Regions from separate parts of the Rhizobacter sp. LjRoot28 genome, predicted to be linked through region 2. Evidence: riboswitches for the same ligand, from Rfam matches in the RefSeq annotation. Region 2 holds a riboswitch; the other holds the start of a gene.

Region 1 (15,853 bases), 230 kb from region 2:
CTCGGTCTCGATGAAGCTCCAGGCCCGCACCCGGATCTGCGACGCCGGGCTGTAGGCGGCCCAGGCCAGGAAGCTGCCGTCGGGGGCGTTGACGCGCACGGTCTCGCCCGGGTCCGCCTTGCCGCTGGCAATGCTGCCGGGGAAGATCCAGGGGTGGCGCTTGCGCAGGGAGCGGTCCTTGCCTTCGCGCAGGGTGATCGTTTTCATGCCGCGATTGTCGCCGCGTGCAAGGCGGGCGGCGCCGATTCAGCGCTTCCTGGCGCGGGGATGTGCGGCGTCGTACACCTTGGCCAGGTGCTGGAAGTCGAGCTTGGTGTAGACCTGCGTGGTGCGGATGTTGGCGTGGCCAAGCAGTTCCTGCACCGCACGCAGGTCGCCACTGGACTGCAGCACGTGCGAGGCAAAGGAATGGCGCAGCATGTGGGGGTGGACGTGGGTGGGCAGGCCTGCCTGCAAGGCGCGCCGCTTGAGCCGGCCGCGCACTTGGGGCGCCGTCATGCGCGTGCCGCGCTGGTTCACGAACAAGGCGGGCTCCTCGGGCCGCGCCATGCCGGGGCGCGCGTCGAGCCAGGCGGCCAACGCCTTCAGCGCCGGCCCGCCGACCGGCACGCCGCGGCGCTTGCTGCCCTTGCCCATGACGTGCGCCATGCCGTCGGCCGCGTCGACCCAGCCGCCGGCGGCGGCGCCGGGCCTCACGTCCAGGCCCACCAGCTCGCCCACGCGCAAGCCGCATCCGTAGAGCAACTCGACGACGCACTGGTCGCGCGCCACCAGCGCCGGCGCATCGTCATCGCCCGGCGCCTCGGCCAGGGTGACGGCCTGGTCGACCGACAGCGCCTTGGGCAGCGGCACCGCGGCCTTGGGTGCACGAACGCCTTCGACCGGGTTGAGCTTCACCAGGCCGTCGTGGCCCAGCCAGCGATAGAAGCCCCGCCAGGCCGACAGGACCAGCGCGATGCTGCGTGGCGCCAGGCCACCGGCATGCAGCATGGCGGCCCATCGCCGCACGTGGAAGACCTGCACCGCCCGCAGGTCGACGGGCTGGGCTTCGGCGTAGCCTTGCAGGCGCGCCAGCGCTTCCCGGTAGAGCTCGAGTGTGCGCGCGGCCAGGCGACGCTCGACCTGCAGGTGCTGCAGGTGACGAACGATGTCGTCGGCCAGCGCAGCGGGTGGCGCGGACACCGCAGACGCCTGGGTGGCGCCGGCCGGGGTCTGCCCCACTGCCCCGCGCGGCATGGTCAGGCCGTCGGCAGCAGGCGCGACAGGCCCGCGCTCGCCAGATCACCGATGCGCACCAGGAAGTCGGTGCCCATGTCGGCGCTGAAGCGCGTCGGGTCGGGCGAGCCCAGCACCAGCATGCCGAAGGCCGGTGTGGCGAGGTCGGCCCGCAGGGGGATGAGGGCCATGGACGTCACGGCCGCAGCATCGTCCAGCCAGCCCGACGCCTCGAAGCCGGAGTTCATGCCGCAGTAGGGCGTGGTGAGGCTGGAGGTGAAGCTCTGCGCATCGGCGCTCACCGCCTGGGAGAACGGCTGGCCCTGGAAGGCTTCAGCCACGCCCCACAGCCGGATGCCGGCCTGCGGGATGAGGAACTGGTGCTGCAGTTCGCGCACCAGCACGGCCGGCACCTCGACCGGATCGTGGGTGAGCAGCAGCGCGCGCGTCCAGCGGTGCAGGCGGTCGGCGATGGCGACGTTCTCCTGGCCATGGCGGATCATCTCCATGATCCGCATCTCCAGGCCCTTGTGCTTGTCGCGCAGCATCTCCATCTGCCGCTCCTGCAGCGAGACGGCCCGCTGGCCGTGCGGACTGGTGAGGTGGATGGAGGCCAGCAGCTCGGCGTGGCGCTCGAAGAACCCGGGCGTGTTCGCCAGGTAGTTGGCGATGTCGTCTTCGGTGATGCCTTGCAGGTTCATGCTCACAGCTCGATGTCTCCTTGGAATACGGTCACGGCGGGGCCGGTCATGCGGACGCTCGAATCGCCGCCCTGCCACTCGATGGTAAGCCGACCGCCGCGGGTCTCGACGTCGACCTTCGCGTCGAGCAGGCCGAGGCGGATGCCGGCGACGACCGCGGCGCAGGCGCCGGTGCCGCAGGCCAGCGTCTCGCCCGCACCCCGTTCGTAGACGCGCAGGCGCACATGCCCGCGGTCCAGCACCTGCAGGAAGCCGGCATTCACCTTGCGCGGGAAGCGGGGATGCCGCTCGATCAACGGCCCCTGCGAATCGACCGGCGCGGCGTCCACGTCGTCGACCAAACGCACCGCATGCGGATTGCCCATCGACACCACGGCCACTTCGGCGGTGACCCCGTTCAGGTCGAGCGGCCACAGCTCGAAGCCGTTGACGCTGCGGGCCGACAGGCCGCTCGGCTCGAACGGCACCTGGGCCGGCGGGAACACGGGGGCGCCCATGTCGACGGTGACGCGGCCGTCGTCCTGCAGGCGCAGTTCCAGCCGGGTGTTCATGGTTTCCACCTGGATGGTGGACTTGTCGGTCAGACCCTGGTCGACCACGTAGCGGACGAAGCAGCGGGCCCCGTTGCCGCACTGCTCGACCTCCTCGCCGCTCGCGCCGTTGAAGATGCGGTAGCGGAAGTCGACACCGTGGCTGGCCGTGCGCTCGACGACCAGGATCTGGTCGGCACCGACGCCGAAGCGCCGGTCACCGAGGAGGCGCAGCTGCGCCGGCGTGAGGTCGAGCGGAGCACGGGTGGCGTCGATCACCACGAAGTCGTTGCCCGCACCATGCATCTTGGTGAAGTGAAGTCGCATCGCGCGATTATCCGCCCGGGCCGCCGGCCGCGCCCGGCCGAAGGCCTCAGTACAGCGAGGCCTCGCCGGCCGGCCGCGTCTTGAAGCGCTTGTGCACCCACAGGTACTGCGCGGGGTTCTTGCGGATCTCTTCTTCGATCCAGCGGTTCATGGCAGCGGTGTCGGCGACCGGGTCGTCGGTCGGGAAGTGGGTCCAGGGCTCGCCGAAGCGCACCTTGTAGCCCTGCCCGCCAGGTAGCATCTCGGCGATCACCGGCTGCACCACCATGTCGAGGGCGCGCGCCATGCGCGAGGGCGCGAGCAGCGTGGCCGCCTGCACGCCGAAGAACGGAACGAAGGCCGCATCGCGCTCGCCGAAGTCCATGTCGGGCAGGTTGAAGAAGGCGACGCCCCGGCGGATGGCACGGATGAGCGGCAAGGCCTTGTCGCTGCGCGGGAAGATCTGCGCATGGCCGAAGCGCAGCCGGCCGCGGCGGATCACCTCGTTCATGGCCGCATTGCTCTGCTCCTGGTACATCGAGCAGCCTTCGTGGTTCTGGAAGATCAGCACGGCCACACCGGCCACGTCCAGGCCCATGAAGTGCGGCACGAGCCACATCACCGGCTTCTTGCTGCGCTCGGCGAGCTTCACATCACCCTCGACCTGGATCACCCGCTTGAGCCGCTCGGCCGAGGCGAACCACAGCAGGCTGCGCTCGAGGATGCTGCGCCCGAGCCACTGGAAATGTTCGCGCGCCAGCCGCCGGCGTTCATCCGCCGCGAGCTCGGGAAAGCACAGTTCGAGGTTGCGCAGCGCGATCTTCCGGCGCGACGACGCCAGCGCCCACAACAGCCGGCCGAGCGCGCGCCCGAGCGCGGCCAGCACCGGCATCGGCAGCCACTGCACCAGCCACAGGAACCCGAGGAGCAGCCGTGTGCCCATGTTCATTGCTTGTCCTTGTCCACGGCCGAATCGTCGACCGGCGGCTGCGACCGGGGCTGCTTGTACCGGTGGTAGCCCCACAGGTATTGCGCGGGGCACTGGCGGATCAGCCCCTCCATCGCCCGGTTGATCGCGGCCGCGGATTCTGCCGCATCGTCTGGCAGGGATTCCGGAAACGGAAAGAAGCGCTGCACATAACCGCGCCCGTTGGGCAATCGGTCACCCCAGGTGAGCAACACCACGGCGCCCGTCTGCTGAACGAGGCGCGCCGCCAGGGTCATCGTGTAGGCCGGTTGACCGAAAAAGGGCGCCCACACGCCCATGCCCTCGGGCGGCACCTGGTCGGGCAGCAGACCCACCATCTCGCCACGGCGCAGGGCGCGGATCATCTGGCGCACCCCGGTGAGCGTGGCGGGCGCGGCGAACAGGTGAGTGCGTTCGCGCGAGGTGCGCACCAGGTCGCGCAGCCAGGGCTGGCGCGCCGGGCGGTACAGCACCGTGATGGGGCGGGTGGCGCCGAAGCGCTCGGCGATGGCCTGGGCCGTCACCTCGAAGCAGCCCATGTGCGGCGTGAGCAGCAGCACCCCCTTGCCCTGGGCCAGCGCCTCCGACAGCAGCGCCTCGCCCTCGAAGCGCACCTTGGGCAGGATGGGTACGCCGGCCGGGCGCGCCCACAGGAACGGCAGCTCGGCCACCATGCGGCCGGCCGAAGCCACGGCGCCGCGCCATGCCGACGCCGGCACACCGGCGCGCTCGGCATTCGCGCGAAGACGCCGCCGGTAGGTGGGCGAGGCCGCGTAGGTCACCCAGCCGAGCACCCCCCCAATCGCGTGGAGCAAGGGCAGCGGAAGCCGGGAAAACCAACGAAATAGGCTCAACATGGGAAACGGGGTTTCTATAATGCGCACGTCGCCGAGTTACTGGACTACTTGCAGGGCGACTCATAAATCCTGCTAAAGCGTTCGCCGCTCAGAACCCTCCCGGTCGGCAACGCAATTTGCAACCTACTGGAGTTTAAGAGTGTCGAACGATTTCCTTTTCACATCCGAGTCCGTCTCCGAAGGTCACCCCGACAAGGTCGCTGACCAGATCTCGGATGCCATCCTCGACGCCATCTTCAAGCAGGACCCCCGCTCCCGCGTGGCCGCCGAGACGCTGACCAACACCGGTCTCGTCGTGCTGGCCGGTGAGATCACCACCAACGCGCACGTCGACTACATCCAGATCGCGCGCGACACCATCAAGCGCATCGGCTACGACAACACCGAGTACGGCATCGACTACAAGGGCTGCGCGGTGATGGTCTGCTACGACAAGCAGAGCAACGACATCGCCCAGGGCGTGGACCACGCCTCCGACGACCACCTCAACATCGGTGCCGGCGACCAGGGCCTGATGTTCGGCTACGCCTGCGACGAGACGCCCGAACTGATGCCCGCGCCGATCTACTACGCCCACCGCCTGGTGGAGCGCCAGGCGCAGCTGCGCAAGGACGGCCGGCTGCCCTTCCTGCGCCCGGACGCCAAGAGCCAGGTGACGATGCGCTACGTCGACGGCAAGCCCCACTCGATCGACACCGTGGTGCTCTCCACCCAGCACCACCCCGACCAGAGCGAGTCGGCGACCAAGATGAAGGCCTCGTTCAACGAAGCCATCATCGAGGAGATCATCAAGCCGGTGCTGCCGAAGGAGTGGCTGAAGGAAACCCGCTACCTGATCAACCCGACCGGCCGCTTCGTCATCGGCGGCCCGCAGGGCGACTGCGGCCTGACCGGCCGCAAGATCATCGTCGACACCTATGGCGGCGCCTGCCCGCACGGCGGCGGCGCCTTCAGCGGCAAGGACCCGAGCAAGGTCGACCGCTCGGCCGCCTATGCCGCCCGCTACGTGGCGAAGAACGTGGTGGCTGCGGGCCTGGCGCGCCAGTGCCAGATCCAGGTGGCCTATGCCATCGGCGTGGCCCGCCCGATGAACGTGACGGTGTACACCGAAGGCACCGGCGTGATCCCGGACCACAAGATCGCCGAGCTGGTCAACGCCCACTTCGACCTGCGCCCGAAGGGCATCATCCAGATGCTCGACCTGCTGCGTCCGATCTACGAGAAGACCGCCGCCTACGGCCACTTCGGCCGCGAGGAGCCGGAGTTCACCTGGGAGGCGACCGACAAGGCCGCCACGCTGCGCGCCGCCGCCGGTCTCTGACCGCCTGACGCGGGCCGTCTCCGCCGGCGCACGCCGGCCGGGGACGGTTCAGACCAGTGCCTTCTGACGCCACGCCAGCAGCGCACCCAACAGCAGCACCGCGGCCGACGCGGCCAGGCCGCCGACCAGCCCGGTCGGTCCATCCGCCACCCACCCCACCCCGCTCGGCCCGATGATCTGGCCAGCGGCAAAGGTGATGGTGAAGGCGCTGATGCCCCGCGACCACGCCGCGGGCGGGGCGTTGTGCCGCACGAGCGCGGTGGTCGACGCCACCACCGACAGGAACACACCGCCGAACACCGCGCCGGAGGCGAATACCGCCACCGGGTGCCGGCTCAGCACCGGCAGCAGCGTGGCCCCGGCCAGCAGGACGTTGAGCAGCGCCAGCGGCACTCCGTTGCGATGCCGCTGCAGCAAGCCCGCCCACAGCCAGGACGACAGCACCGTGCCCAGACCCAGCAGGGTGAAGAAGGCGGTGATCAGGCCGTCGCCGAAACGCTGCTCGCGCAGCAGCGTGATGATGAAGGTCATGTAGCCGATGTAGCCCAGTCCGAAGCAGAAGTAGCCGGCGAGGCCGAACGCGAAGCGCCGCAGTTCGAAGGGCGAGGCGGCCCCGGCCGCGGTCGCGTCGTCCTGCCAGCCCCGGGTGGCCCGCGCCGTGACGGCTGCGGCGCACAGGCCGGCCGCGCCCAGCGCCGCCCAGGCCCACTGCCACGCGCCGGGCATGGCCATGCCGGCCAGCGGCGGCACCAGCAGCGAGGCCGCGACGATGCCGAGCCCGGCGCCACCGTAGTAGATGCCGAGCACGAGACCGGGCGGCACGGCCGGGCCGCTGGCCAGTCGCGCCGCGAGCAACCCGCCCGAGACGAAGGTGCCCGCACTGGCGCAGCCCGTGAGAAAGCGAAGCCCGTACAAGGCGGCATCGCCCCGTGCGGCGCCGTGCAAGGCGAGCAGGACGCTCGTCAGCACGGCGCTCACCACGAGCACCGGTCGGGCGTGGAAGCGCCGCAGGCAGGCGGGGGCGAGCAGCGCGCCGACGAGGTAGCCGGCGGCGTTCACGGTGTTCATGGCGCCGCCCGTGAGGTAACTCCACCCCAGGTCGGACCGCATCGGCGGCAGCAGCAGGGCGTAGGCGAAACGGGCGAGGCCGAGCGAGACGGCCGTGGCAAGCGCCAGGGCCACCGCGATCCGAAGGGTGGATGCCGGCGTGCGAGCGGTGAGCATGGGCGGCATCGTCGCACGGCCTGCACCGCGATGCCGGCCCGGGCGGATGCGGGGCCCGGGAATTGCTACGCACGTTGTCCTACTGCCTCGTGCGCGAGGCGCCGATGGTGCACTGCGGCGGAATCACCTCCAATGGCACCAGCGGCGCCTCGCTTCCGAGCCCGCCCCTTGATGCCAGGCCTCCCATGAGCACGACTGCCCTCGACCTCTCCCTGCCCTGCACCGCCGAGCCGGCCGAGCCGCACCTGCACACGGCGAACGCCACCGACACGCCGCAGGGCCGACGCTTCGACATCGACTGCGAACTGGCGTACGACCTCGGCGGCGACTGCGAATTCCTGTTCCAGCTGCACGCGATGACGACGCCGCGCCAGCACCTGATCTCCGAGTCCTTCGAGGTCAGCCCGGCGGTCCCGACGCACATCTTCGAGGATCCCATCGAGCACCACCGCTTCGTGCGCCTGCGCGCGGGCAGCGGACCGCTGAGCGTCCGCTACCGCGCCCAGGTGCGCCGCCTGCCCGAGCCCGACGCCCGGGAGGCCACCGAAGTGCCCCTCGCCCAGCTGCCCGACCACGTGCTGCACAACCTCTTCGCCACCCGCTACTGCGAGTCGGACGAACTCAGCCGCTTCGCGCAGAAGCTCTTTGGCCAGGTGCCGATGGGCTACGGGCGCGTGCTGGCAATCAGCGACTGGATCCACGACAACATCGACTACCAGATCGGCTCCACCAACGCCACATCCACCTCCCGGGATGTGCTGTTGCAGCGGGCCGGGGTCTGCCGCGATTTCGCCCACCTGGGCATCACCTTCTGCCGGGCGCTCAACATCCCGGCCCGGTTGGCGGTCGGCTACGCGACCTTCGACGACCCCCCGCCCGACTTCCACGCCGTCTTCGAGGCCTGGCTGAGCTGCGGCTGGGTGGCCTTCGACCCGACCAAGATGTCGCCACTCGACGAGCTGGTGCGCACCGGCGTGGCGCGCGACGCCAAGGACGTGGCCTTTGCCACGATCTTCGGCCCGGCCATGATGACGCGCATGAATCCGTGCATTTCCGCGCTTGACTGACTGACGGCACCGCCGGCCTCGGATTACAATCTCCGAACTTTCCGAGGAGCGTTGCAAGGTACCCCCGCATGGCGTGGTGCCCCAGGCTCGGAACTTCGACTTGCAACCGCGCTCACCCGCACGACGACGTGTTCGTGGGTGAGTGCCGAAGTCCGCCCCTGAAGGGGCCGACCGCTTCCCCGTGGCATGTGCCCGTGCGGGTTCCCAACCCCAGGAGCCTGCCCGATGAACGCCATTCTCAAACCCCATACCGATCACGCGGTCGCCGACCTGTCGCTCGCCGACTGGGGCCGCAAGGAAATCCGCATCGCCGAGACGGAGATGCCCGGCCTGATGGCCATCCGTGACGAGTTCGCCAAGTCGCAGCCGCTCAAGGGCGCCCGCATCACCGGCAGCCTGCACATGACCATCCAGACCGCCGTGCTGGTGGAAACGCTGCAGGCCCTCGGCGCCCAGGTGCGCTGGGCCTCGTGCAACATCTTCTCGACGCAGGACCACGCCGCCGCCGCCCTGGTGGCGCAAGGCACGCCGGTCTTCGCGCACAAGGGCGAGACCCTCGCCGAGTACTGGGACTTCACCCACCGCATCTTCGAGTTCGGCGCCAAGGGCACCGACGGCGAAGGCCCGAACATGATCCTCGACGACGGCGGCGACGCCACGCTGCTGATGCACCTGGGCCAGCGCGCCGAGAAGGATGCCTCGCTGCTGTCGAACCCGACGAGCGAGGAAGAGACCTGCCTGTTCGCTGCCATCAAGGCCAAGCTGGCCGTGGACCCGACCTGGTACACCCGCAAGTCCGCCCAGATCATCGGCGTGACCGAGGAGACCACCACCGGCGTGCACCGCCTGAACGAGATGAGCGCCAAGGGCACGCTGCTGTTCCGCGCGTTCAACGTGAACGACAGCGTCACCAAGAGCAAGTTCGACAACCTCTACGGCTGCCGTGAATCGCTCGTCGACGGCATCAAGCGCGCGACCGACGTGATGATCGCGGGCAAGGTGGCCGTCGTGGCCGGCTACGGCGACGTGGGCAAGGGCTCGGCCCAGGCTCTGCGTGCGCTCAGCGCCCAGGTGTGGGTCACCGAGATCGACCCGATCAACGCCCTGCAGGCCGCGATGGAAGGCTACAAGGTCGTGACCATGGAGTACGCCGCCGACAAGGCCGACATCTTCGTCACCACGACCGGCAACAAGCGGATCATCACGCACGACCACATGGCCGCCATGAAGGACCAGGCCATCGTCTGCAACATCGGCCACTTCGACAACGAGATCGACATCGCCTCGATCGAGAAGTACGAATGGGAAGAGATCAAGCCGCAGGTCGACCACATCAAGTTCCCGGACGGCAAGCGCATCATCCTGCTGGCCAAGGGCCGCCTCGTGAACCTCGGCTGCGGCACGGGCCACCCGAGCTTCGTGATGTCCTCGAGCTTCGCCAACCAGACGATCGCCCAGATCGAGCTCTTCACGCGCCCCGACGCCTACCAGGTGGGCAAGGTCTACGTGCTGCCGAAGATCCTCGACGAGAAGGTGGCGCGCCTGCACCTGAAGAAGGTCGGCGCCATGCTGACCGAGCTCACCGACGAGCAGGCGGCCTACATCGGCGTCGACAAGCAGGGCCCGTACAAGCCCGACACCTACCGCTACTGATCAGGCCTTTCCGATGCGCATCGACCAACTCGTTCTCCAGAAGGGCCTGGCGCCCACCCGCTCGGCCGCCCAGCGGCTCATCGAGCGCGGTGCGGTGCGGTGGCTCGGCCCGAAGGGTTGGGCGGTGCCGCGCAAGGCCGGTGAAGACGTGCCCGAGGAATGCCAGCTCGAGGTCACCGACGATGCCGAACTCAAGTTCGTCTCGCGCGGCGGCCTCAAGCTGGAGGGTGCCCTCGCCCACTGCAAGATCGACGTCACCGGCATGACCTGCCTCGACGCCGGCCAGAGCACGGGCGGCTTCACCGACGCCCTGCTCCAACATGGCGCCGCGGGAGTGGTGGGCATCGACGTCGGCCACGGGCAACTGCACCCCAAGCTGGCGGCCGATCCGCGGGTGCAGTCCTTCGAGGGCGTGAACGCACGCGACGTGAAGGGCTCGGCCTTCGAGGCCGCGGTCAAGCCGCAGAGCTTCGGCTTCGTCACCGGCGACCTGTCCTTCATCTCCAGCACCCACGTGCTGCCGACGCTGGTCCACTACCTCGCGCCGCGAGGCCACCTGCTCCTCCTGGTGAAGCCGCAGTTCGAACTGCAGCCGCACCAGATCGGCAAGGGCGGCATCGTGCGCGACAAGGCCTTGTTCCAGGAAGTCGAGACGCGCATCCGCCAGGCCTGCCGCCAGCAGTCGCTGCAACTGCGCGCGTACTTCCAGAGCCCCATCACCGGGGGCAACGGCAACACCGAATTCTTCGTGTGGGCGCAGGCCGTCGAGCCGCAGTGAGCACCGCACCCAGGACCCTACCCCGATGAGCCCGACTACCGCCTCTTCCGCCAAGCTGCCCCTCAGCCTGGAGTTCTTCCCCGCCAAGACGCCCGACGGCGTGGCCAAGTACGCCGCCGTGCGCCAGGAGCTCTACGCCCTGAAGCCGTCGTTCTGCTCGGTGACGGCCGGGGCCGGGGGCTCCACGCACAAGGGCACGCTGAGCATGGTGCACGACATCCTCGCCGAAGGCGTGGAGGGCGCGCCCCACTTCACCTGCGTCGGTGCCGACAAGGCGACCATCCGTGACGCGCTGGCGCAGTTCCGGGCCGAGGGCGTGCGCCGCATCGTTGCACTGCGCGGCGACCTGCCGAGCGGCTATGGCAGCTTTGGCGAGTTCCGCTACGCGAGCGACCTCGTCGCCTTCATCCGCGCGGAAACCGGCGACCACTTCCACATCGAAGTGGCTGCCTATCCCGAGATGCACCCTCAGGCCCGCTCGCCTCAGGCCGACCTGCAGGCCTACGCGGCCAAGGTGCAGGCGGGTGCCAACTCGGCCATCACGCAGCTCTTCTTCAACGCCGACGCGTACTTCCGCTTCGTGGACGAGGCGGCGCGCCTCGGTGCCGACGTGCCGGTGGTGCCGGGCATCATGCCGATCACCAACGCGAGCGGCCTGATCCGCTTTGCCGACAACACCGGCGCCGAGATCCCGCGCTGGATCCGCCTGCGCCTGCAGTCCTTCGGTGACGACGTGGAGTCCATCAAGGCCTTCGGCCTCGACGTGGTGAGCGCCCTGTGCGAGCGCCTGCGCGAAGGCGGCGCCCCCGCCTTCCACATCTACACGATGAACCAGAGCGCGGCCACGCTCGCCCTCGCCCGACGCCTGGGCTGGTAGGCCGCGCCAGAGGCTCGGGAGCGGCTCCGGCCGCCTGCATCGGGCACCCGACCGGGGCGACAACCCGTCGCCCCGCGGGTGCCTCACCTCGAGAACATCACGCCGTCTTCGGTGATCATCACGTCGAGCGGCGTCTCCTCGGGCCGGGCCCGCAGCATCGGCAGGAAGCCATGGGCATAGCCCACGCCCACCGTCAGCGGGCGCGGGTTCAGCGCCGCCACGGTCTGGTCGTAGAAGCCGCCGCCGTAGCCCAGGCGCACCCCGCCCGGTCCGTAGCCCACGCAGGGCAGCAGCAGGATGGCGGGCTGGAAGACGTCGGTGTCCTTGGGCTTCGGAATGTCGTGTGCATCGAGCTCCATCGGGCAGCCGGGGTACCAGACATGGAAGGCCAGGGACTCGGTCTCGCGGTTCGTCACCGGCAGGCCGATGCGCCGCGGCGACCCTTCCGGGCCGCCTTCGCTCCAGCGAAAGAGCGCCGGCAGCGGGTCGAATTCACCCTTGATGGGCCAGTAGGCGCCGATGGAGGACTCGCGCCGGCTGACGAGCCAGGTGCGCAGCACGTGCTGCAACTGCACCGCGCGCTCCAGGCGGTCGGGCAGGGCCTGCCGGTCCTTGATGAGCTTCTCGCGGAGCGTGTCGCGTTCGGTCGGGTTCATGCGCTTGCCTCAGAGCCAGCCACCATTGTGCAAGACTGTGGGCATGGCCACCCGCTCCCCTTCCTCCCAGGTCCTTCCCGACTACATCGTTCACTGCGTTGAACTTCTCGGCTCGCTCGGACCGGTTCGCGTGCGGCGGATGTTCGGCGGTCACGGCCTCTACGTCGACGAGGTGTTCCTGGCGCTCGGGTTCGGCGACCAGCTGTTCCTCAAGGCGGACGACCTCACCATGGCACGCTACCAGGCGGCGGGCTGCCATCCCTTCGCCTACGAGGGCGCCGGGCGCACCGTCACCACCAGCTACTGGAGCGCGCCTGACGAGGCGATGGAGTCGCCGGCCGTGATGCGCGACTGGGCGCGACTGGCGCTGGAAGCCGCCTTGCGCGCGCGCACCGCGCCCAAGCGCGCCAAGCCGCGCCCCTCCTCGGCGTCACCGGCGGTCGCCCGCAAGGCGAGCGCAACGCCAGCAGCCAAGAAGGCGGCCAAAGCCCCCGCGAAGGCCGGACAGAAGGCCGCGCCCGGCGGCAAGTCGACCGCTCGGGAAACCGTCGCAGGCGTGGCGGTACCTGCTAGGAGTGTGCGCGGCAGAGAGAAGGGCTCGCGTTAGCCCTGAAAGGGGGCGCCGGATAGGCGCAAAGCGGAGCCGGGTTGTACACCCGGCGAGCTTTTGCAACGACGCCGACGCCCCCTTTCAGGGCCAACCCTTCGGGCCGGGGCGATTCGCGGCGCCATCCTTCGTTGCCGACTCGTTGTGTGGCTCGCCACACGGCCTCGCCGGCGCCTCGTCTGCCACCGCGACTCGCCCCGGCGCGAGCCCTTCTCTCTGCCGCCCACACTCCTAGCCGATGACCCCGTTCTCGGTGACGACCAGCATCAGCGGCCGGTCATGCGCGGCCGGCGTGAAGGCCTCACGAGGCATGCGACCGACCGACCAGGCCACGCCGACGGCCGTGGTGTCCGGATGCGCATCCAGGTAGCGGTCGAAGAACCCGCCGCCGTAGCCGAGGCGATAGCCGTCCTCGGTGAAGCCGACACAGGGCACGAGCACCACATCGGGCTGCACGGGCGCGCCACTTGCCGTGGGCAGCCCGCATCCATCGCGCGCCTCGGGCTCGGTGCCGTCCCACAGCCGGTAGTGCATGGACGGCGGATCGCGCCGGGCGAAAGGAAGGGCCACGGCCAGGTCCTTTTCGTCCTGCAGGCCGAGGGCCACTGCGTTAAATTCGGATCGCATCGGCCAGTACAGCCCGAGGCATTCGGGAACCAGTTGGTCCAGCACGACTCGCACCTGGGTCGCGAGCGCGCGCGCAGCCGCTTCGGCAGCGGGGGTCTGCATGAACCGCGTGCGGTCGGCCAGCAGTTGCTGGCGCAAGGCGGTGCGCGCGGAATCTGGCAGGTCAGAGGGCATCAATCCACCCATGAAAGACACGTTGAAGAACTCCAATCGAGTATATGGGCCCCTCGCGGCCGGCCGACGCCTCACCGCCCACTGGATGGCGGCCACGGCCACGGTCACCTTGCTCTCCGTCGGTCTGCCCGCGTGCGCGCAGGAACCGGCCACCCCCGGCAACGTGCTGGAAGCGCGCGACGCGCACCGCCGCAAGGACACGGCGCGCCTGAGCGCCCTGCGGGACGCGGCCATCGCCGAGAACCAGGCCCTCGCGTCCTGGGTGCACTACTGGGACCTGAACGCCCGCATGAGCACCGCCCAGGCCGACGAGGTGGCCGCCTTCTACCGTCGCTGGGCCGGCACCTACGTCGAAGACCGCCTGCGCAACGACTGGCTGCTCGAGCTCGGCAAGCGCCGCGACTGGGCGGCCCTCGCGGCCGACTACCCACGCTTTCGCATGAACGACGACCGTGAGGTCACGTGCTACGCCCTGCTCGCGGACCACCTCGCCGGCAAGAACGTGCGGGAGGCCGCCCGTACCGCCTGGTTCGCCCAGAAGGACGCGGACGACGGCTGCGCACTGCTGGCCACCACGCTCTTCGAGGCCCGGCAGTTCGCGGCTGCAGACGCCTGGCGCCGTGCCCGCGTCGCGATCGACATCAACAAGCCGCGCGCCGCCCAGCAGGCGGTGCAGCTGGTGGCCCCCTCACTCGCCGGCGACGTCACCGAGCTGAGCGACAACCCGGCGCGCTACCTCGCCCGCCGCAGGCCACCCATGGACCGGACGGCCACCGAACTGGTCACCCTGGCCCTCATGCGGCAAGCCGCCATGGACCCGGAGCTCGCAGCCCAGCAGCTCAACAGCTGGCAGAACGAGTTGCGGCCGGAGCAGGCCGCCTGGGCCTGGGCCACGGTGGGCAAGCAGGCCGCCATCCGGCTGCTGCCGGCGGCCTCCACCTATTTCCAGCAGGCCGATCTGCTGGCCTCACGCACCGACCGCGAGCCCGTCTGGGCCGACAACACGCTCGCCTGGAAGGCCCGCGCCGCATTGCGGGCCAACGACGGCAAGCCGCGCTGGCAGCAGGTGGTCCAGGCCATCAACGCCATGGAGCCGAAGGAGCAAGGCGACCCGACGTGGGTGTACTGGAAGGCGCGCGCTCTGCACGCGCTCGCCGCCGATTCCTCCGACCCCGCCGCGCTGCGCAAGCAGGCCGACGACATGCTCGCCAGCATCGCCGGGCAGTACCACTACTACGGGTCGCTGGCCGCCGAGGAGCTGGGCCGGCCCATCACCCTGCCCCCGGTGCCGGCTCCACTCACCCGTGACGAGCGCGATGCGGCGCTTCGGGTGCCCGGACTGTCGCGCGCACTGCTGCTGATCTCGGTCGGCCTGCGCAACGAGGGCAACCGCGAGTGGAACTTCACCCTGCGTGGCATGGACGACCGGGCCTTGCGCGCGGCCGCCCAGCTCGGCTGCGAACGCGAACTGTGGGACCGCTGCATCAACACCAGCGAGCGCACGCAGGTCGAGATCGACATGGCGCAGCGCTTTCCTACGCCGTTCCGGCGCGAGCTCACACACCACGCCTCGCAGGCCGGCCTCGAGCCCGCGTTCGTCTACGGCCTGATTCGCCAGGAGTCTCGCTTCATCGTGGACGCCCGCTCCGGCGTGGGCGCATCCGGCCTGATGCAGGTGATGCCGGCCACGGCGCGTTGGACGGCCCGCAAGGTCGGCATGTCCTACTCGCCCGACATGCTGCAGGACCGCGACGTCAATCTCAAGCTCGGCACCAGCTACCTGAAGCTCATCCTCGACGACCTGGGCGGCTCGCAGGCCATGGCCACGGCGGCCTACAACGCCGGACCGAACCGCCCTCGCCGCTGGCGGGAGGGTCCGCGCCTGGAGTCCGCCATCTGGGTCGAGAACGTGCCCTTTTCCGAGACCCGCGACTACGTGAAGAAAGTGCTGTCCAACGCCACGTTCTACGCCGCCTTGTTGAACAATAGGGAGGCCACCCGGGCGCCTTCGCTGAAGGCGCGACTGGGAGCGACCATTGGTCCGCGTGAAGCCGGCGTGCCGGCGCCTGATGCGGAGTTGCCTTGACGGAGCAGCCTTGAAGAAGATCCTGGTGCTGGGGGGGACGGGCTTTGTGGGCCAAAGCCTGTGTGAACAACTTGTGTCGCGCCACGGTGGCGCCGGTCCACGCATCGTGGTCCCGACGCGGCAATTGCAGCGGGGCCGGCGGGTGCAGTTCCTGCCCACGGTCGACGTGATCCCGGCCGACGTCAACCGTGACGCCGACCTCGATCG
Region 2 (15,853 bases):
CGTCAACGGGCGCCCGGAGGTGCAGGCCTTCCTGGCGCGAAAGTGGGTGCGGGAGCTCGACTACCGCCTGGTGAAGTCCTTGTGGGCCTTCACCGGTGACCGCATCGCGGTGCGCTTCGCCTATGAGTGGCACGACGACAGCGGCCAGTGGTACCGCAGCCACGGCAACGAGAACTGGGCGTTCGATGCGGACGGCCTCATGATCGAGCGCCACGCCAGCATCAACGACCTTCCGATCCGTGCAGCCGAGCGCAAGCTGCTGTGGCCGCTGGGCCGGCGGCCCGATGGCCACGCGGAGCTCGATGAACTGGGCTGCTGAGGCCGCCCGAAATCCTGCCCCGTGACGGGTACCGGGCGGGGCCGAAGGCGGCAGACTGCGGCCATGTCGCTTGCCGTCATCCACAGTCGCACACTCGACGGACTTGTCGCTCCACCCGTGACGGTGGAGGTCGACCTCGCCAACGGCCTGCCCACCTTCACCCTCGTCGGTCTGGCCGACACCGAGGTGCGCGAGGCGCGTGAACGCGTGCGGGCGGCGCTCATCAACTGCGGACTGAGCTTTCCGCACAACAAGCGCATCACGGTCAACCTGGCCCCGGCCGATCTGCCGAAGGAATCCGGGCGCTTCGACCTGCCCATCGCGCTGGGCATCCTCGCGGCCAGCGAGCAGATCGACGTCAAGCTCACGGAGGGCTTCGAGTTCGCTGGCGAACTCTCCCTGGCGGGGGACCTGAGGCCGGTGCGCGGGGCACTTGCCCTCGCGCTCGCGCTCCGCCGCACGGCCCCCAGCGCCGGGGGTGCGCGAGCGTTGGTGCTGCCCAGCGGCTCTGCCGCGGAGGCCGCGCGCGTGGGCGGCAGCCTGGCCATCCATGGCGCCCGCCACCTGCTCGAGGTGGTGGAGGCGTTCCGCCCCACCGACGCCGCCGGGGCCGCCCATGTCCGACCGCTCCCACGTGCGGTGCCTGAGCCGGTGCCGCCCGCGCGCCCATGCGCGGACCTGAAAGACGTCAAGGGGCAGGCGTCCGCGAAGCGTGCCCTCGAAGTGGCCGCCGCCGGATCTCACTGCCTGTTGATGGTGGGCCCACCCGGCACGGGCAAGTCCATGCTGGCACAGCGACTGGCCGGCCTGCTGCCCCCGATGACTGACGAAGGTGCGCTGGAGTCCGCCGCGCTCCTGAGCCTGCACGGGAGCTTCGAGCCGGCCGCGTGGAAGCGTCGGCCCTTTCGCGCGCCGCACCACAGCGCCTCGCAGGCCGCGCTCGTGGGCGGCGGCTCGCCACCCCGACCTGGCGAAATCTCGCTGGCTCACCGCGGGGTGCTCTTCCTGGACGAGCTGCCGGAGTTCAAGCGCCAGGCGCTGGAGGCCTTGCGGGAGCCGCTGGAGAGTGGTCGGGTCGTGATTTCGCGGGCAGCGCGGCAGGCCGAGTTTCCAGCACAGTTCCAGCTGGTCGCGGCCATGAACCCCTGCCCATGCGGACACCACGGCAGCACGCTGCGCGCCTGCCGATGCGCGCCGGACGTCGTGCTGCGCTACCAGGCGCGCCTGAGCGGGCCCCTGCTCGACCGCATCGACCTGCAGGTGGAGGTGCCGGCGGTCCCCGCGGCCACGCTGTCCGCAGCGCGCGATGGTGAGTCCTCCGCGGTGGTGGCCGAGCGAGTCGGCCGCGCCCATGCGACCGCACTCGCCCGCCAAGGCGTGCCCAATGCCGAGCTGCAAGGCGATGCGCTCGACCGCCACGCCGCGATGCCTGCCGATTGCGCGGCATTCCTTCAGGCGGCCTCCGTGCGGCTGGGCTGGTCCGCTCGCGGGCACCACAGAGTGCTGCGCATTGCCCGCACCATTGCCGACCTGGCCGGCGCGTCCGAGCTCACGCAGACCCACGTGGCCGAGGCCGTGCAGTACCGGCGCGGCCTCGCCCTGCCATAACACCCGGCACGCCCGTGCCCGGCCGTCGGCCGCCGCAAGAGGGCATGGCATGGCATGGCGCGGCGTGGCGCGCAAAGGGAGTCGAGGGTCGATCGACCGAGACACCGGCTTCCGGCGAATTGCCGGATCCTCCAGCGTCAGGCGCTCAAGCTCGGGCTCCAGCCTGAATGGCCCGCCCGGCCCCGGTGGAATCGACACGAACCCCGGCGCGTCAGCCGGGCCTTGCCAAAGGCGCAGTCCGCCCCGAGATCACATCGTCGACGAAGGAGGCCTTGGCCTGGGTATAACCCTCCCGATCCGTGCGGAAGCGAGCCGCCAATTCCCGCTTCAGGCCTGCGTATGCCTGGGCGAGGTCGGGATCGCTCCGAAGTGCATCCCGGAAGGCAAGGGTATCGACCCACCGCCGGCTGCCGAAGGGCACGAGGTGCAGGTGATGGGTTCGCACCTCGGGCGACGGCTTGCAGAACCAGTGCATCACATCCGGCAGGTACGGGTAGTGGTGGTAGCCGAGCGTGCGGGCGGCCTCAATGGCGCCGGCCCCGTCCTCCAGGGACCGGATGGGCGCCATGATGTCGATCAGCGGCTTGGCGGCGAGCCCCGGAACAGCCGTGCTGCCGATGTGCTGGACCGTCCCGGTCAGCCAAGGGCCCAATGCATCGACCAGCCGCTGCCGCTCGACGCCGAAGTCCTCGACCCATTCGGGCCGGTAGGCCACGATCTCGATCGGAGCGTCCTTCTGGCGCGAGAGCGTGCTCATGCAATGGACTCCAAAGGTCTCGACGGGGGCGCCCATTCTCGCGGTCTGCATCGCCTTCGCGCAAGGCGGCCGGCCATCAACCGCGCTTGCCCCATGGCTGTCTCGACCAGGCCGCGCCGCGAGTCAGCTCGCGGCCGGGCGCCAATCGACACGGCCAGCCGTGCCGCTTTGGCGCCTCCCTTCCTTTCAACCGAGAAATCCGAGGTTCGCGTTGAAGTTCTTGAGGTTCGGGAACACCATGTTGAGGTTCGTCTCGCTCACCCCGAACCAGCGTCCGATCGTGGCGCCGATCTGCTCCACCGACACACCGGGCAGGAAGCTGCCGGAACCGACCTCGTCGGCATGGTTCAGGCCCACCTGCGGGAAGCGCCCGTAGATCTCCTTGCCCTTGACGGCGCCACCGTAGACGAAGTGGTGGGCGCCCCAGCCGTGGTCGGTGCCGTCGCCGTTGCTGGTGAAGGTGCGGCCGAAGTCGGACCCGGTGAACAGCGTGACGTTGTCGCGCATGCCCATGGTGCCGAGCACCTGGTCGAAGTAGCCGATGGCGTGCGAGACACGCGCCAGCAGGTCGGCCTGGCCCCGGTTCTGGTTGTCGTGGGTGTCGAAGCCGCCCATGCTCACGAAGAAGACCTGGCGGTTCGCGCCCAGCCCGGCGCGGGCGCCGATGATGCGGGCCACCGTCTGCAACTGGGTGGCGAGGTCGTTGTTGGCATTGGCGCGCGTGGAAGGCCGGTAGTACTGCGTCGGCGCGGCCACCGTGGAAGCCGAGAACGCGGTCTGGAAGGCCACCTGAGCGTCGATGGACCGGCGCGTGATCACGGCCTGTTCGCGGGCCAGCAAGTGGTCCACCTCCGTGCGCGAGACGATCGCGCGGTAGGCCGTTGCGGCCGCGGCCGAACCGAAGAGGTTGCCGGCCATGCCACCGATGGCGACCGCACCACCGCTGCCGACCTGGTACTGGAACACGTTCTCGCCGGCCATGAAGACCGCGCCGCCACCGGCCGAGATGCTGGTGAAGACGGCGTTGCTGTTGCTGCCGCGAAGCAGGTCGCCGAAGCGCCCGCCCCAGCCGATCTTCGCGCCTTCAGGGGCCAGCGCCTGCCACGACGACTGCTGGTCGTTGTGGGAGAACAGCTTCGGCGGCCGCTTCTTGGTGGTGTTGGCGCGGTACTCCTCCTTCGTCATCGGCTGCAGCAACGGCCCGGCGTTGGCGATGATGCCGACACGCGCCTGATCGAACAGCGACTTCATCTCACCCATCGACGGGTGCAGGGCGAAGGTGCGCGTGTTGTTGACGTTGAAGGCCGTGAAGTTCGGCACGATCGGCAGCACGCCGCCCAGGGCGGCGGGCGTGGCGGCCGCGGCACCGGCATCGGCCGGCGTGCCCACGGCCTTCAGCGCGATCGGGTCCGGCGCCGTGGAGCGAACGGTCTGGTAGGCCTCCCAGGACGCCGTGTCGGTCGGCAGCACCATGTTGGCCGAGTCGTTGCCGCCATAGAGGAACAGGCACACGATGGCCTTGTAGTCGCTGCTCTGGGCGACCGCGGCATTCATGGCCGCGAGGTTCATCGCGAACGGCAGGCCCGCCGTCCCGACGGAACCGGAGAGAACCGAGGCGCGGCGCAGGAACTCGCGGCGCGAGGTGTCGTGGGGATTCATCATCGTGGGTGCCTCGTCACTTCTGGATCAGGTAGTCGGGCGAAGCCATCGTCAGCACGATGGCAATGCGGACCCGGTCGAGCTTGATCGCCTCGATCTGCGCCTGGTTGGTGGCGGTCGCTGCCGGGATGACGCGGCCATTGACGCCCGCGATGATCTCGCTGCGCAGCGCGTCCGACATCTGGCCCGACATGAGGAGCAGGTCGATGCGATCGACCAGCTTGCCGGCGTCATCGGCCAGCGCGACCTCGGCCGAGAAGTCGAGCTGGATGTCGCGGTTCGCGCTGGCCGGCAGCCAGACGGAACGGATGTAGTTCAGGTAGCCCGCGACCGACACCTCATTGCTCAGCTGCAGTTCAGGTGCGACCAGCTTCGCGGTGGCCGCGGCGCTGTTGGGCGGCACATAGCCCGGGCGGTAGAAGTTGAAGACGGTCGGGGCCCGCAGCACGGTCTGGCTCAGGTTGCTGGTCGAGCTGTCGGTGTTGTCGATGCCGGTGAAACGGCCGCTCGTCGAGCGGGCGTTGAAGGCGCGCAGCAGGCCCGACAGTCGCAGCAGGGGCTCGCGCACCTTGCCGTACTGGTCGTCGCCTTCGGTGTACTGGCGGGCTTCCGGGTCGAGCAGCACCGCCTTGAAGACAGCCGCCAGGTCGCCCCGCACGCCACGGCCGTTGTCGTTGAACGCCTTGGCCACTCGTCCCACGTAGGCCGGGCTCGGGTTGCTGGTCACCATGCGCTGGATGAGCAGCTTGCCGAAGAAGGGGCCGACGTTGGGATGCTGGAAGAGGTGGTCGAGGGCGAGCTTGAGGTCGGCCTCTGCGTCGGCCGTGCCGGTCGCGGGGATCGTCAGGCCCAGGAACTTCTTCTCGGACGTCGAATGGAACTTGTTGTAGGCCTGCATCGGGCGCCAGTCGCGCTCGAGGTGGCCGTCGCCGCCGGTGAAGCGGCGATCGGTGCGGTCGGCGAGGTTGGGGCCGGCATACCAGCTCCAGCCGGTGAACACCTTGGCCAGGCCCTTGATGTCGTCGTGGGTGTAGGTTTCGATCGGCGTCGCGCCGCGCGTCGTGCCGTCGACATTCAGCTCGTACAGGCCGATCGAGAACAGCTGCATGATCTCGCGCGCATAGTTCTCGTCGGCGACACGGCCCTTGTCGTCTTCCTTCTGGTTGCGCAGGCTCGTGAGGTACAAGCCCATCATCGGGTGCAGGCTCACGCTCTCGAGCAGGTCGCGGTAGTTGCCGAACGCCTTCTCGCCGAGCATGTCGTAGTACGAGGTCACCCCTCGCACCTGGTTCTGCAGCGTGCTGTCAACGAACGAGACGACGAAGATCTGCGACAGGGCGAAGGCAGCCCGCTGGCGGAGCTGGTCCTGCCCGGACAGGGCCTGCGCCCAGTAGCTCTCGCGGAAGTGGGTCTGGCTGACCGTGGCCTCGCTGGCCGCGAGATCAGCCGCCATGCGGTCGATGTAGGCGCGGTGCGGGGTGCGGGGCGCCGCCATCTGCCGGTCGATCCAGCGTGAATAGCCCGTCGACTTGAGCGCTTCGATCTCGGCGAGCGTCGGACCGAACGTGGCCTGCGTGAGGAAGCGCGCGGCTTCCTGGGAGTTCTCCGGCACGTCGTTGGCGGCCGGAGCGGAGTCTTCCTTCTCGCCACCGCAGGCGGTCAGCACCGCGATCAATACGGCCGCTGCAGCCGCACGGACGCGGCTCCCCGGGATGCCCTGAAGCACATTCATGATCTCTCCCCCTTGTTGCGAATACACCTGTCTCAGGCAGGGATACGCAGGACGCATACCAGCGCGCCAAGTGGGGAAGGATCGAAAAAGACGCCCGCGAAACCGTCACTTCTGGGCATTTCGCACGGAATCACACGCCGCTGCGCGCCAAGCGGGTCGACGTTTCTCGTCCGATGTGAGACGGAATGTTTCGGGTGTAAGTCGCTCGGGCGGATCAGCGAAGGGAAGCGAGTGCCCGTTCCACGCGATCAGCGGGCTGCCCGATGCGGGTGGCGAAATCCCGCAACTGGTCGTCGCCGAGCTTGCCGACGTTGAAGTACGCCGCATCCGGATGAGCCAGGTAGAAGCCGCTCACACTGGCCGCCGGCGTCATGGCGAGGCTTTCGGTCAGGCCCATGCCGATCTCGTCGCACGCCAGGACCCGGAACATCTCCCGCTTGACGCTGTGGTCGGGGCAGGCCGGATAGCCAGGGGCCGGCCGGATGCCACGGTACTTCTCGGCCACAAGGGCATCGGTGTCGAGCTGCTCGTCCGGCGCGTAGCCCCAGAACTCGGTGCGCACCCGCTGGTGCAGCCGCTCGGCGAAAGCCTCCGCCAGGCGATCGGCCAGCGACTTGAACATGATGCTGCTGTAGTCGTCGTTGGCGGCGATGAACTGCTGCTCCTTCTTCTCGGCCCCGATGCCCGCCGTCACGGCGAACAGCCCGACATAGTCGGCCCGGCCGGAGGACTTCGGTGCAACGAAGTCGGCCAGGCAGCGGTTCGGGCGCTTCACGCCGTCGACCACGGGTCGCACGCTCTGCATGCGCAGCCCATGCCAGGTCATCAGCACCTCGGAGCGACTCTCGTCGGTGTAGATCTCGATGTCGTCGTCATTGACGGTGTTGGCGGGGTACAGGCCCATCACGCCATTGGCGCTCAACCAGCGCCCGTCGATGATGCGCTTGAGCATGGCACGCGCATCCTCGAAGACGCGGGTGGCTGACTCGCCGACCACCGCATCGCTCAGGATCGCCGGATAGGGGCCCGCCAGGTCCCAGGTCTGGAAGAAGGGGCCCCAGTCGATGCACTGGGCCAGCTCGGCGAGGTCGTAGTTGCGGAACACCCGGCGGCCGGTGAAGCGCGGCGCCGACGGTGTGGTCGCCGACCAGTCGATGGGCGTCTTGTTGGCCCGCGCTTCGGCGAGCGACACCATTGGCGTGGCCTTCTTGTTCGCATGCTGCTCCCGCACGCGCTCGTAGTCGCTCGACAGCTCGGCCAGGAAGCCTTCGGCCTTCTCCTCGCTCAGCAGGTCGCTGCACACGCCAACGCTGCGGCTCGCGTCCGGCACGTACACCACCGGGCCGTCGTAGTGAGGGGAAATCTTGACCGCCGTGTGCACGCGGCTGGTGGTGGCCCCGCCGATCAGCAGCGGCGTGCGGCGCTCGCGGAAGTACGGGTCGCGCTGCATCTCGCCGGCCACGTACTGCATTTCCTCGAGGCTCGGCGTGATCAGGCCGCTCAGGCCGATGATGTCCGCGCCTTCCGCCTTGGCCCGGGCGAGGATGTCCTGGCAGGGCACCATCACGCCCATGTTGACGACCTCGAAGTTGTTGCACTGCAAGACGACGGTGACGATGTTCTTGCCGATGTCGTGCACGTCGCCCTTGACGGTGGCGATGACGATCTTGCCCTTGGCGCGCGCTTCGCCACCCGCGTCGATCAGCAGCCGCTTCTCTTCCTCGATGTACGGCAGGAGGTGGGCGACGGCCTGCTTCATCACACGCGCACTCTTGACCACCTGGGGCAGGAACATCTTGCCCTGGCCGAAGAGGTCGCCGACGACGTTCATGCCATCCATCAGCGGACCTTCGATCACGTGCAGCGGCCGCCCGCCCGTGGCGCGAATGGCCTGATACACCTCCTCGGTGTCCTCGACGATGTAGTCGTTGATGCCGTGGACCAGCGCGTGGCTGAGGCGCTCGGCGACCGGCTTGGCACGCCAGGCGAGCTTGGCGGTGTCGTCCTTGGCGGCGCCCTTGGCGCTCTCGGCGATCTCGATCAGGCGTTCGCTGGCGCTGATCTCCGGCTCTCCCGGCCGATAGTTCGGTCGACGGTTCAGCACGACGTCCTCGACCCGCTCGCGCAACACGGGGTCGAGGTCGTCGTACACCCCAACCATGCCGGCGTTCACGATGCCCATGTCCATGCCCGCCTGGATGGCGTGGTACAGGAACACGGTGTGGATCGCCTCGCGCATCGGGTCGTTGCCGCGGAAGCTGAAGCTGACGTTCGACACACCGCCGCTGACCTTGGCGCCGGGCAGGTTCTGCTTGATCCAGCGGGTGGCCTCGATGAAGTCCACCGCGTAGTTGTCGTGCTCTTCGATGCCGGTCGCGATGGCGAAGATGTTCGGGTCGAAGATGATGTCCTCGGGCGGGAAGCCGACCTCGTCGACGAGGATGCGGTAGGCCCGCTCACAGATCTCGGTCTTGCGGGCGTAGGTGTCGGCCTGTCCCTGTTCGTCGAAGGCCATCACCACCGCGGCGGCGCCGTAGCGCCGGATCAACCGCGCCTGGCGCCGGAACGGCTCCACCCCTTCCTTCATCGAGATGGAGTTGACGATGCCCTTGCCCTGGATGCACTTGAGGCCCGCCTCGATGACCTCCCACTTGGAGCTGTCGATCATGATCGGCACCCGCGAGATCTCGGGTTCGCTGGCGATCAGGTTGAGGAAGCGGACCATCGAGGCCTTGCTGTCCAGCATGGCCTCGTCCATGTTGACGTCGATGACCTGCGCACCGTTCTCGACCTGCTGGCGCGCCACGCTCAGGGCCTGCTCGAACTCGCCGTTCAGGATCATCCGCGCGAAGGCCTTGGACCCCGTCACGTTCGTGCGCTCGCCGATGTTGACGAACAGGGTGCCCGCGCCGATGACCACGGGCTCGAGGCCCGACAGCTTCATGGGGGGTGGCAGGTGGGTGGGGGCGGAAGGAGTCACGGCAGGCACAGGTGGGCACGAACCGCGGCGCTCGACCCGCGGCGCATGCATGGAAAGGCGAATGCAGCAGCCAATGGCGGGCGAGCGTGGTTTCGAGCTCCAAGCCTGGCCACCCGGCAGGCCGGGGGTCGCAACGCTCCTTGGACAGGCGATTTTAAGCGCGGCGGGCGTTTCTCGGGTGGCCGGGCACCTCGCCTCCCGGCATTCCGCCCCGGGACGCCCCGGTTACACGGATCGGGCAGGATGCGGTTCAATCACGAGGCCCACGCCGACGCTGCACGGCGCCTGGGCAATGTCCTCCTCTCACATGATCGGAAGCCCCATGCCCCATTCGCTGACCTGCCACCGCCTGCTTCTCGCCACTTGCCTCGGCACCCTGCTGCTCGCTGCCGGTTGCGGCTCCTCGCCCCGGGAAGTCCCGAAGGTGAGCGGTGCGGTGGAAGGGTCGGCGCCGGGGCCCGTCTACGGCAAGCCGGGCCCGGGCGGGTTCGTATGGTCACCGGCCATGCAGGCCGCACGTGATCAACTGGAAAGCGCACTGCGCGGCACGGACGTCACCATCGCCCGCAGCACGGACGACCGCCTGTGGATCACCTTGCCCGGCGACCTCAGCTTCGAGGCCAACCGGGCCGCGCTCAAGCCGGGCGCGCGCACGGCACTGGACCAGATCGTGGTCGCCCTGCGCCGGCAGACCCAGGTAGACGTGCGCATCGTGGGCCACACCGACAGCAAGGGCTCGGCCTCGGCCAACAACGCGCTGTCGCTGGACCGGGCGGCCAGCACCCGGGACTGGCTGGTGGCCCGCGGAATGTCACCGGTTCGCATCGCCATTGCCGGTCGAGGCGCCCAGGACCCGATCGCGAGCAACGACAGCGACAGCGGGCGCGCCCAGAACCGGCGCGTGGAGATCCTGGTCGGCGAGCGCAACGCCGCGCCCGCCGGCCGCGCCGGCGTCACGCCGCCAGCAGCTCGCTGAACAGGCCGCCGTGCACGCAGCGCGGCTGGTACTTGCCCACCCGGCGAGCGATCTCGGCGATGTGATCGGGCGTGGTGCCGCAGCAGCCGCCCGCGATGTTGAGGAAGCCCGCGCGAGCAAATTCCTCGACGAGCCCGCCGGTGATCTCCGGCGTCTCGTCGAAGCCCGTCTCGCTCATCGGATTGGGCAGGCCGGCGTTCGGGTAGCAGCTGATGAAGGTGTCGCCGGCGGCCCGGGCCAGTTCCTCGATGTAGGGACGCATCAAGGTCGCACCAAGCGCGCAGTTCAGCCCGATGGCCAGCGGCCGGGCGTGGCGCACGCTGTGCCAGAAGGCGGTGACGGTCTGTCCGGAGAGGATGCGGCCGGATGCATCGGTCACCGTGCCGGAGATGATGACGGGCAGGCGCTCGCCGGTGTTCTCCATCAGCTCATCGAGCGCGAAGATGGCCGCCTTGGCATTCAGCGTGTCGAAGATGGTTTCGACGAGGAACAGGTCGGCCCCCCCTTCGAGGAGTGCCTCGCCCTGTTCGTAGTAGGCCGCGCGCAGCTCGTCGAAGTGCACGTTGCGCGCCGCGGGGTCGTTCACGTCGGGGCTGATGCTCGCCGTTCGCGGCGTCGGGCCGAGCGCGCCCGCCACGAAGCGCGGACGGTCCGGGGTGCTGTACTTGTCGCAGGCCTCGCGGGCCAGACGGGCGGCGACCACGTTCATCTCGCGCGCCAGCGGCGCGAGGCCGTAGTCGTCCTGCGCGACGCTCGTCGCGCCGAAGGTGTTCGTCTCGATGAGGTCGGCCCCGGCCGCGAGGTACTGCTCGTGGATCTCCCGGATGACGTCGGGCCGCGTGAACTGCAGCAGCTCGTTGTTCCCCTTCAGATCCTTCGGGTGGTCGGCGAAGCGGGTGCCGCGGTAGTCGGCCTCGCCCAGCTTGTAGCGCTGGATCATCGTGCCCATCGCCCCGTCGAGGATGACGATGCGGTTTTTCATGATGCCCGGAAGGGCGGCAGCGCGGGTGAAGGAAGGGGTGTTCATGCCCCGATTGTAGAAAGCTCGCGCGAACGGGCCCTCGGCATGGGCATCCTCGCCGCCGATCAGCGCAGGGAATTGTCGAACAGCGAGGGCCGGAATTCCATGTCGCGCGGCCCTTCATGGCGCATCGCCCAGACGGTCAACGCCTCGGCGGGCATGGGCTTGGCGAAGAGGTAACCCTGCAGCTCGTCGCAACCCAGGCCGCGCAGGATGGCCTGCTGCCCTTCGGTCTCCACGCCTTCGGCCACCACCTTCATGCCCAGCGCCTGAGCGAGCTTGATCACGGCGTCGACGATCGCACGCGCATCCGCGCTCACTTCCAGGTCCATCACGAAGCTGCGATCGATCTTGAGCTCTTCGGCAGCCAGCTGGCGCAGGTAGCTCAAGCTGGAGTAGCCGGTCCCGAAATCATCGATCGACAGGTGGACCCCGGCGGCCGTCAGGCGCTCGATGATGCGCAGGGTCTTGCGCGTGTCCTCCATGGCGACGGTTTCGGTGATCTCGCAGGTGAGCTGGCCAGGTCGCACGTCGTGGCGAGCCAGCGCATCGAGGATGCGTTCGACGAGACCTTCCTGCCGCAACTGGTGGACCGACAGGTTCAAGGCCACTCGCATCAACAGTCCGCCATCGGCCCAGGCCCGGATCTGCCGGCACACCTCGTCGAGGGCCCAGTTGCCAAGCGGCTGGATGAGCCCGAATCGCTCGGCCAGGGGAACAAAGACGTCGGGCCCCACCATGCCGCGCTGCGGATGGCGCCAGCGCATCAGCGCTTCGACACCGGTGATCTGGCCGCTGGGCGCGTGGACCTTGGGTTGGTAGTACAGCATCAGGTCGCGGTCGGCCACGGCATGGCGCAGGTCCCTCAGCAGTTCCGCCTGGTCGCGTGCGCCCGCCACCATGCTCGGATCGAAGACGGACACGGCGCCGCCGCCTTGCCGCTTGGCCGCATGCATGGCTGCCGCGGCATGGGTGATGAGCCGCCCGTGGCTGCCATGGTCGGGGAAGACCGCAACGCCCACCGAGCACGACATGGCGAGCTCTCGCTCATCGAGCGTGAATCCTTCGGCCAGCAGCTGCAGCAGGCGGTGCCCGCGTTCACGGGCCTCGGCCGTTCCGGGGCTGCCGCGCAGCAGCACCAGGAATTCGTCACCTCCGGCACGGGCCACCTCCTCGCGCCCGCCGGCCCTCGCCCTCAGCCGCCGCCCCATCTCGCACAGCACCGCGTCGCCGGCGGCCTGGCCGAAGGACTCGTTGACGGTCTTCAAACCATCGATGTTGACGAGCAGCACCGCGAGGCGCTCCCCGTTGCGATCGGCATGCGCGGTGGCCCGGGACAGCCAGGTCTCGAACATGGCCCGATTGGCCAAGCCGGTCAGCGGATCCGTCCGGGCGGCGATCTCGGCCTCTTCCCGGGCCCGACGCAGGGCCAGCTTGAACCGCACTTCCAGCCAGGACGACAGCAGCAGCACGGAAAGGAGCGCCGGCACGCCGAGGGAGGCGAGCGCGAACAGCGTGTCGCCGCCGACCGTGGCGCCCCGGGGATCGGACCCGGCTTCCCAGGGCAGCGCCATGACCTGCATCAGCAGCCCGTTGCCCGCCAGCACGCCGTTGGCCAGCACCAGCGATGCGGCCGCCTGCCAGAGGCCGAACGGACCGCTCCGCCGATGCCGACTGCGCGAGAGCAGCGCCCAGGCTCCAGCCACCGCGCCGATCACGACAAGCCAGGCACCCCACCAGGGCGTCGGCAGCCAGACGGGCGCGGGAAACAGGTCCAGGCTCAGCATGCCCAGCACCGGCACCGCGCACAGCAACAAGCCCAGAAGCACAGCAGCGGCGAGGTCGGTTCCCCAACGCGGCTGGCGCGTGACCGCCAAGCGAATCGCGAGCGCAGCAACGGCCAGCGACACCACGACCAGCCCGAGCACGCTCTCCACGCGGTGGTACGGCCGCACCGGGATCTCGAAGTCGGCCAGGACGATGAAGTGGGCCCCGCACACGCTCGCCGCGAGGGCCACCGTCGCACCTGCCAGGCACCGGCGGGAGGTTCCGGAATCGGGCGACCGCACGCCGCGCGCCATCCCGAGCGTCACGTAGGCGCCGAACAACGCGAGAAGGAACGTGCCGAGCCACAAAACCGGCGACTGTCCCCAATCGATGTAGGCGTCGGACATCATTGCCCATGGATTGTCGTCATTGCCCCCGGAGCAGCTTGCAGCTGCCGCGACTCGTCACCGCATGAAGCCCATGCCCTTCTGGTGCCGTACTTCGGGCTTCACCCGGTGCTCGGCCTCCAGTTGCGAGAGGAACTCGTCCGGGGTGAACGCTTCGCCAAGCACCTCGACCTGCTGTCGTACCGCCGCGAAATCACCGGCGGTGAGGGCATCGAGCTGGCGCAGCCGGGCGGCCTGCTCGACCGTCAGCGACAGCGCTTCACCCGCCAGGGCTTCGGCGGCGAACATGCGCTCGCGCTGTTCGGCCGTCAGCGGAAGGAACCGGACCTTGAAGGTGAAGCGGCGCAGCGCCGCCTCGTCCAGGTCCTCGAAGAGGTTCGTCGTGCAGATGAAGACGCCGGCGAAGCGCTCCATGCCCTGCAGCATCTCGTTGACCTCCGTGACCTCGTGATTGCGCTCGGCGCGTCGTCGGCTGCGCAGGAAGCTGTCGGCCTCGTCCAGCAGCAGCACCGCCTGCTCGGCCTGCGCTTCCTCGAACATGCGCGCGAGGTTCTGCTCCGTCTCGCCGACGTATTTGCTGGAGAGGTCCGACGCCTGGCGCACGAGCAGCGGTCGCTGCAATTGCTGGGCAATGTGCTCGGCCAGCGCCGTCTTGCCCGTGCCCGGCGGGCCATGGAAGCACAGGGTGCCGTACTGCTTGCGAGCGAGGGCCTCGACGATCTTCGGCACCTCGAAGCGCGATGCGGTGTGCACCAGCGACAGGTCGTAGCGGGTGACGACGCGGCGGGCGCCCCGTTCGCCGCCCGCCGAGCCCAGCGCCTTGTCGGCATTGCCGAGCTGACGCTCGATCAGCGCCTCGATCGCCGCCGGTGCTGCAGCCTCGGCGGTGAGCTGGGCAAACTTCACGGCCGTCCGCACCTGGGCCGGCGTGAGTCCGCGCCGCTCTGCCAAACGGGCCGAGAAGGCGGGCGACACGGCCACGCCTTCGAGGGCGCGGGTTACGAGTGCCTCGCGGGCGCCTGGCGGCGGCGATTTGAGTTCCAGGTGATATTGGAAGCGCCGACGAAACGCGGGATCGATCTGCTCGATGCGGTTGGTGACCCAGATCACCGGAACCGGATTGGTCTCGAGGATCTGGTTGACCCAGGCCTTGCCGCTGACGCTGCCGGACGGCATGCCGTCGCCGGTGTCGAGCCGCGCCATGAACTGGGCGGCGTCGGTGGAGATGGGCGGAAAGACGTCTTCCACCTCGTCGAAGAGCAGAGCCACCGTGGCGCTGCCCTTCAGGAAGACCTGGCTGATCTGCAGGGAGCGGTAGCGGTCGCGTCCGCTCAGGCTGTTGCCATCCCGATCGGCGTACTCCACTTCGTAGAGCTCGAGCCCGGCCGCCTGCGCAGCCACCTTGGCCAGCTCGGTCTTGCCGGTGCCGGGCGGGCCATACAGGAGCACGTTCACGCCGGGCTCACGCCGGGCGACTGCATTGCGCAGCAGCGCGGTGAGGACCTGCTGGTCCTCACCGACGTAATGGAAGTCGGAGGGGGCGAGCTGGCTTCGGGCTGCCGGGCGGGTGAACACGGCCATCAGGTCCGACGGGCCTTCGTAGTGCCGCATCAGCACCGGCGGCAGCTGCTCGCTGACCTTCATCAGGTCGGCGAGGTCGGTAATGTTGTGCTCCGAGATGAGGTTCTCGACCATGCCGGTGCGCTCGAGCCGCGAACCGGCCCGCAACGCTTCGGCCACCTCCTGCTCGTTCACGCCCGCGACCACGGCAATCGCTGCATAGGCTTCCTGCGCATTGGAAACCTTGAACTCCACCAGGAGGCCCCGCAGGTCGCGCTGATAGCGCGCCAGCGTGCCGTACAACAGCAACGCACGCTCGGCCGGGTTGAGCTGCAGCAGACCGGCCAAGGCGTCGATGTTCTTCTCGACGAGCGTCGATTCCTTCTTCAGGCTGCGGTCCAGCCATTCGGCCGTGGTGCCGATGACGGCCAGCAGGTCCTTGGGCGCGTCCTTGATGTACTCGTCGATGTAGAAGAAGAGAGTGCCTTCTTCGTAGGGGCCGCCCCAGCCGCCATGGCGCTCCATGAAGACGGCGTCGCTCAGGGCCTCGTGCCCGCGCCAGTGGTCATTGCCGCGGCAGCGCGTGGTCAGGAATGCGCGCAGGCGCGCCAGCACGCTGGCGGGCCACACGAGGTGCTTGGCCGTCAGGGAGAGCAGGCTGTTCCAGTCCCGGCGCAGGTTGAAGCGCGCCGCATGCCGCACGGTCAGGGTGAGCACGAACTGCGAACACATGCGGTCGAGCACCGGCGCGTCACGCAGGCCGGGTGACAGCACCACGCGGGCATCGACGTGAGAGGTGGCCATGGTGCAGCTCCTGCGGCGGTACGGGCGTCGGGACCATCTTGGCGCACCACGCACCAAGGGGCAAGCCCCGGGACCACCGGGTTGCGCCTGCACCATAGCGCAAGGCGCGGCCGCACGGGGAGCGCTTGTCCGCGCGCCCGTGTGGCCATTTCAGGGCTGCGACGTCAGTGCAGCACCACCGGGTGCAACATCAGCGAGGTGTAACGTTCGATGTAGGCGTCCATTTCCTCCTCGGAGGGGGAGGTCTCGATCAGCGCGGTGAC

The links. A riboswitch is a leader RNA that binds a small molecule or an ion and turns the genes downstream of it on or off. The one in region 2 is predicted to bind S-adenosylhomocysteine.
Region 1: it holds a riboswitch for S-adenosylhomocysteine, as region 2 does, so the genes downstream of both, ahcY (adenosylhomocysteinase) here and metH (methionine synthase) in region 2, are expected to answer to the same signal.

The regions. Positions count from the first base shown of each region.
Region 1 covers NZ_CAXUQC020000001.1:3,940,662-3,956,514, forward strand. Annotated here, with positions in the region: gene ACSQ2F_RS17940 (class I SAM-dependent rRNA methyltransferase) at 1-207, opposite strand, end outside; gene ACSQ2F_RS17945 (tyrosine recombinase XerC) at 247-1,236, opposite strand; gene ACSQ2F_RS17950 (DUF484 family protein) at 1,239-1,916, opposite strand; gene dapF (diaminopimelate epimerase) at 1,919-2,773, opposite strand; gene ACSQ2F_RS17960 (LpxL/LpxP family acyltransferase) at 2,820-3,701, opposite strand; gene ACSQ2F_RS17965 (lysophospholipid acyltransferase family protein) at 3,698-4,576, opposite strand; gene metK (methionine adenosyltransferase) at 4,716-5,897, shown strand; gene ACSQ2F_RS17975 (YbfB/YjiJ family MFS transporter) at 5,946-7,130, opposite strand; gene ACSQ2F_RS17980 (transglutaminase-like domain-containing protein) at 7,307-8,188, shown strand; S-adenosyl-L-homocysteine riboswitch at 8,226-8,309, shown strand; gene ahcY (adenosylhomocysteinase) at 8,414-9,841, shown strand; gene ACSQ2F_RS17990 (TlyA family RNA methyltransferase) at 9,855-10,619, shown strand; gene ACSQ2F_RS17995 (methylenetetrahydrofolate reductase) at 10,645-11,496, shown strand; gene ACSQ2F_RS18000 (5-formyltetrahydrofolate cyclo-ligase) at 11,580-12,152, opposite strand; gene ACSQ2F_RS18005 (TfoX/Sxy family protein) at 12,196-12,759, shown strand; gene ACSQ2F_RS18010 (5-formyltetrahydrofolate cyclo-ligase) at 12,991-13,560, opposite strand; gene ACSQ2F_RS18015 (transglycosylase SLT domain-containing protein) at 13,646-15,646, shown strand; gene ACSQ2F_RS18020 (complex I NDUFA9 subunit family protein) at 15,657-15,853, shown strand, end outside.
Region 2 covers NZ_CAXUQC020000001.1:4,170,801-4,186,653, forward strand. Annotated here, with positions in the region: gene ACSQ2F_RS19090 (DUF1348 family protein) at 1-319, shown strand, start outside; gene ACSQ2F_RS19095 (YifB family Mg chelatase-like AAA ATPase) at 383-1,927, shown strand; gene ACSQ2F_RS19100 (GrpB family protein) at 2,139-2,684, opposite strand; gene ACSQ2F_RS19105 (DUF1501 domain-containing protein) at 2,871-4,346, opposite strand; gene ACSQ2F_RS19110 (DUF1800 domain-containing protein) at 4,360-6,075, opposite strand; gene metH (methionine synthase) at 6,290-9,106, opposite strand; S-adenosyl-L-homocysteine riboswitch at 9,131-9,203, opposite strand; gene ACSQ2F_RS19120 (OmpA family protein) at 9,378-10,031, shown strand; gene ACSQ2F_RS19125 (homocysteine S-methyltransferase family protein) at 10,009-11,058, opposite strand; gene ACSQ2F_RS19130 (putative bifunctional diguanylate cyclase/phosphodiesterase) at 11,118-13,226, opposite strand; gene ACSQ2F_RS19135 (ATP-binding protein) at 13,284-15,590, opposite strand; gene ACSQ2F_RS19140 (BTH_I0359 family protein) at 15,755-15,853, opposite strand, start outside.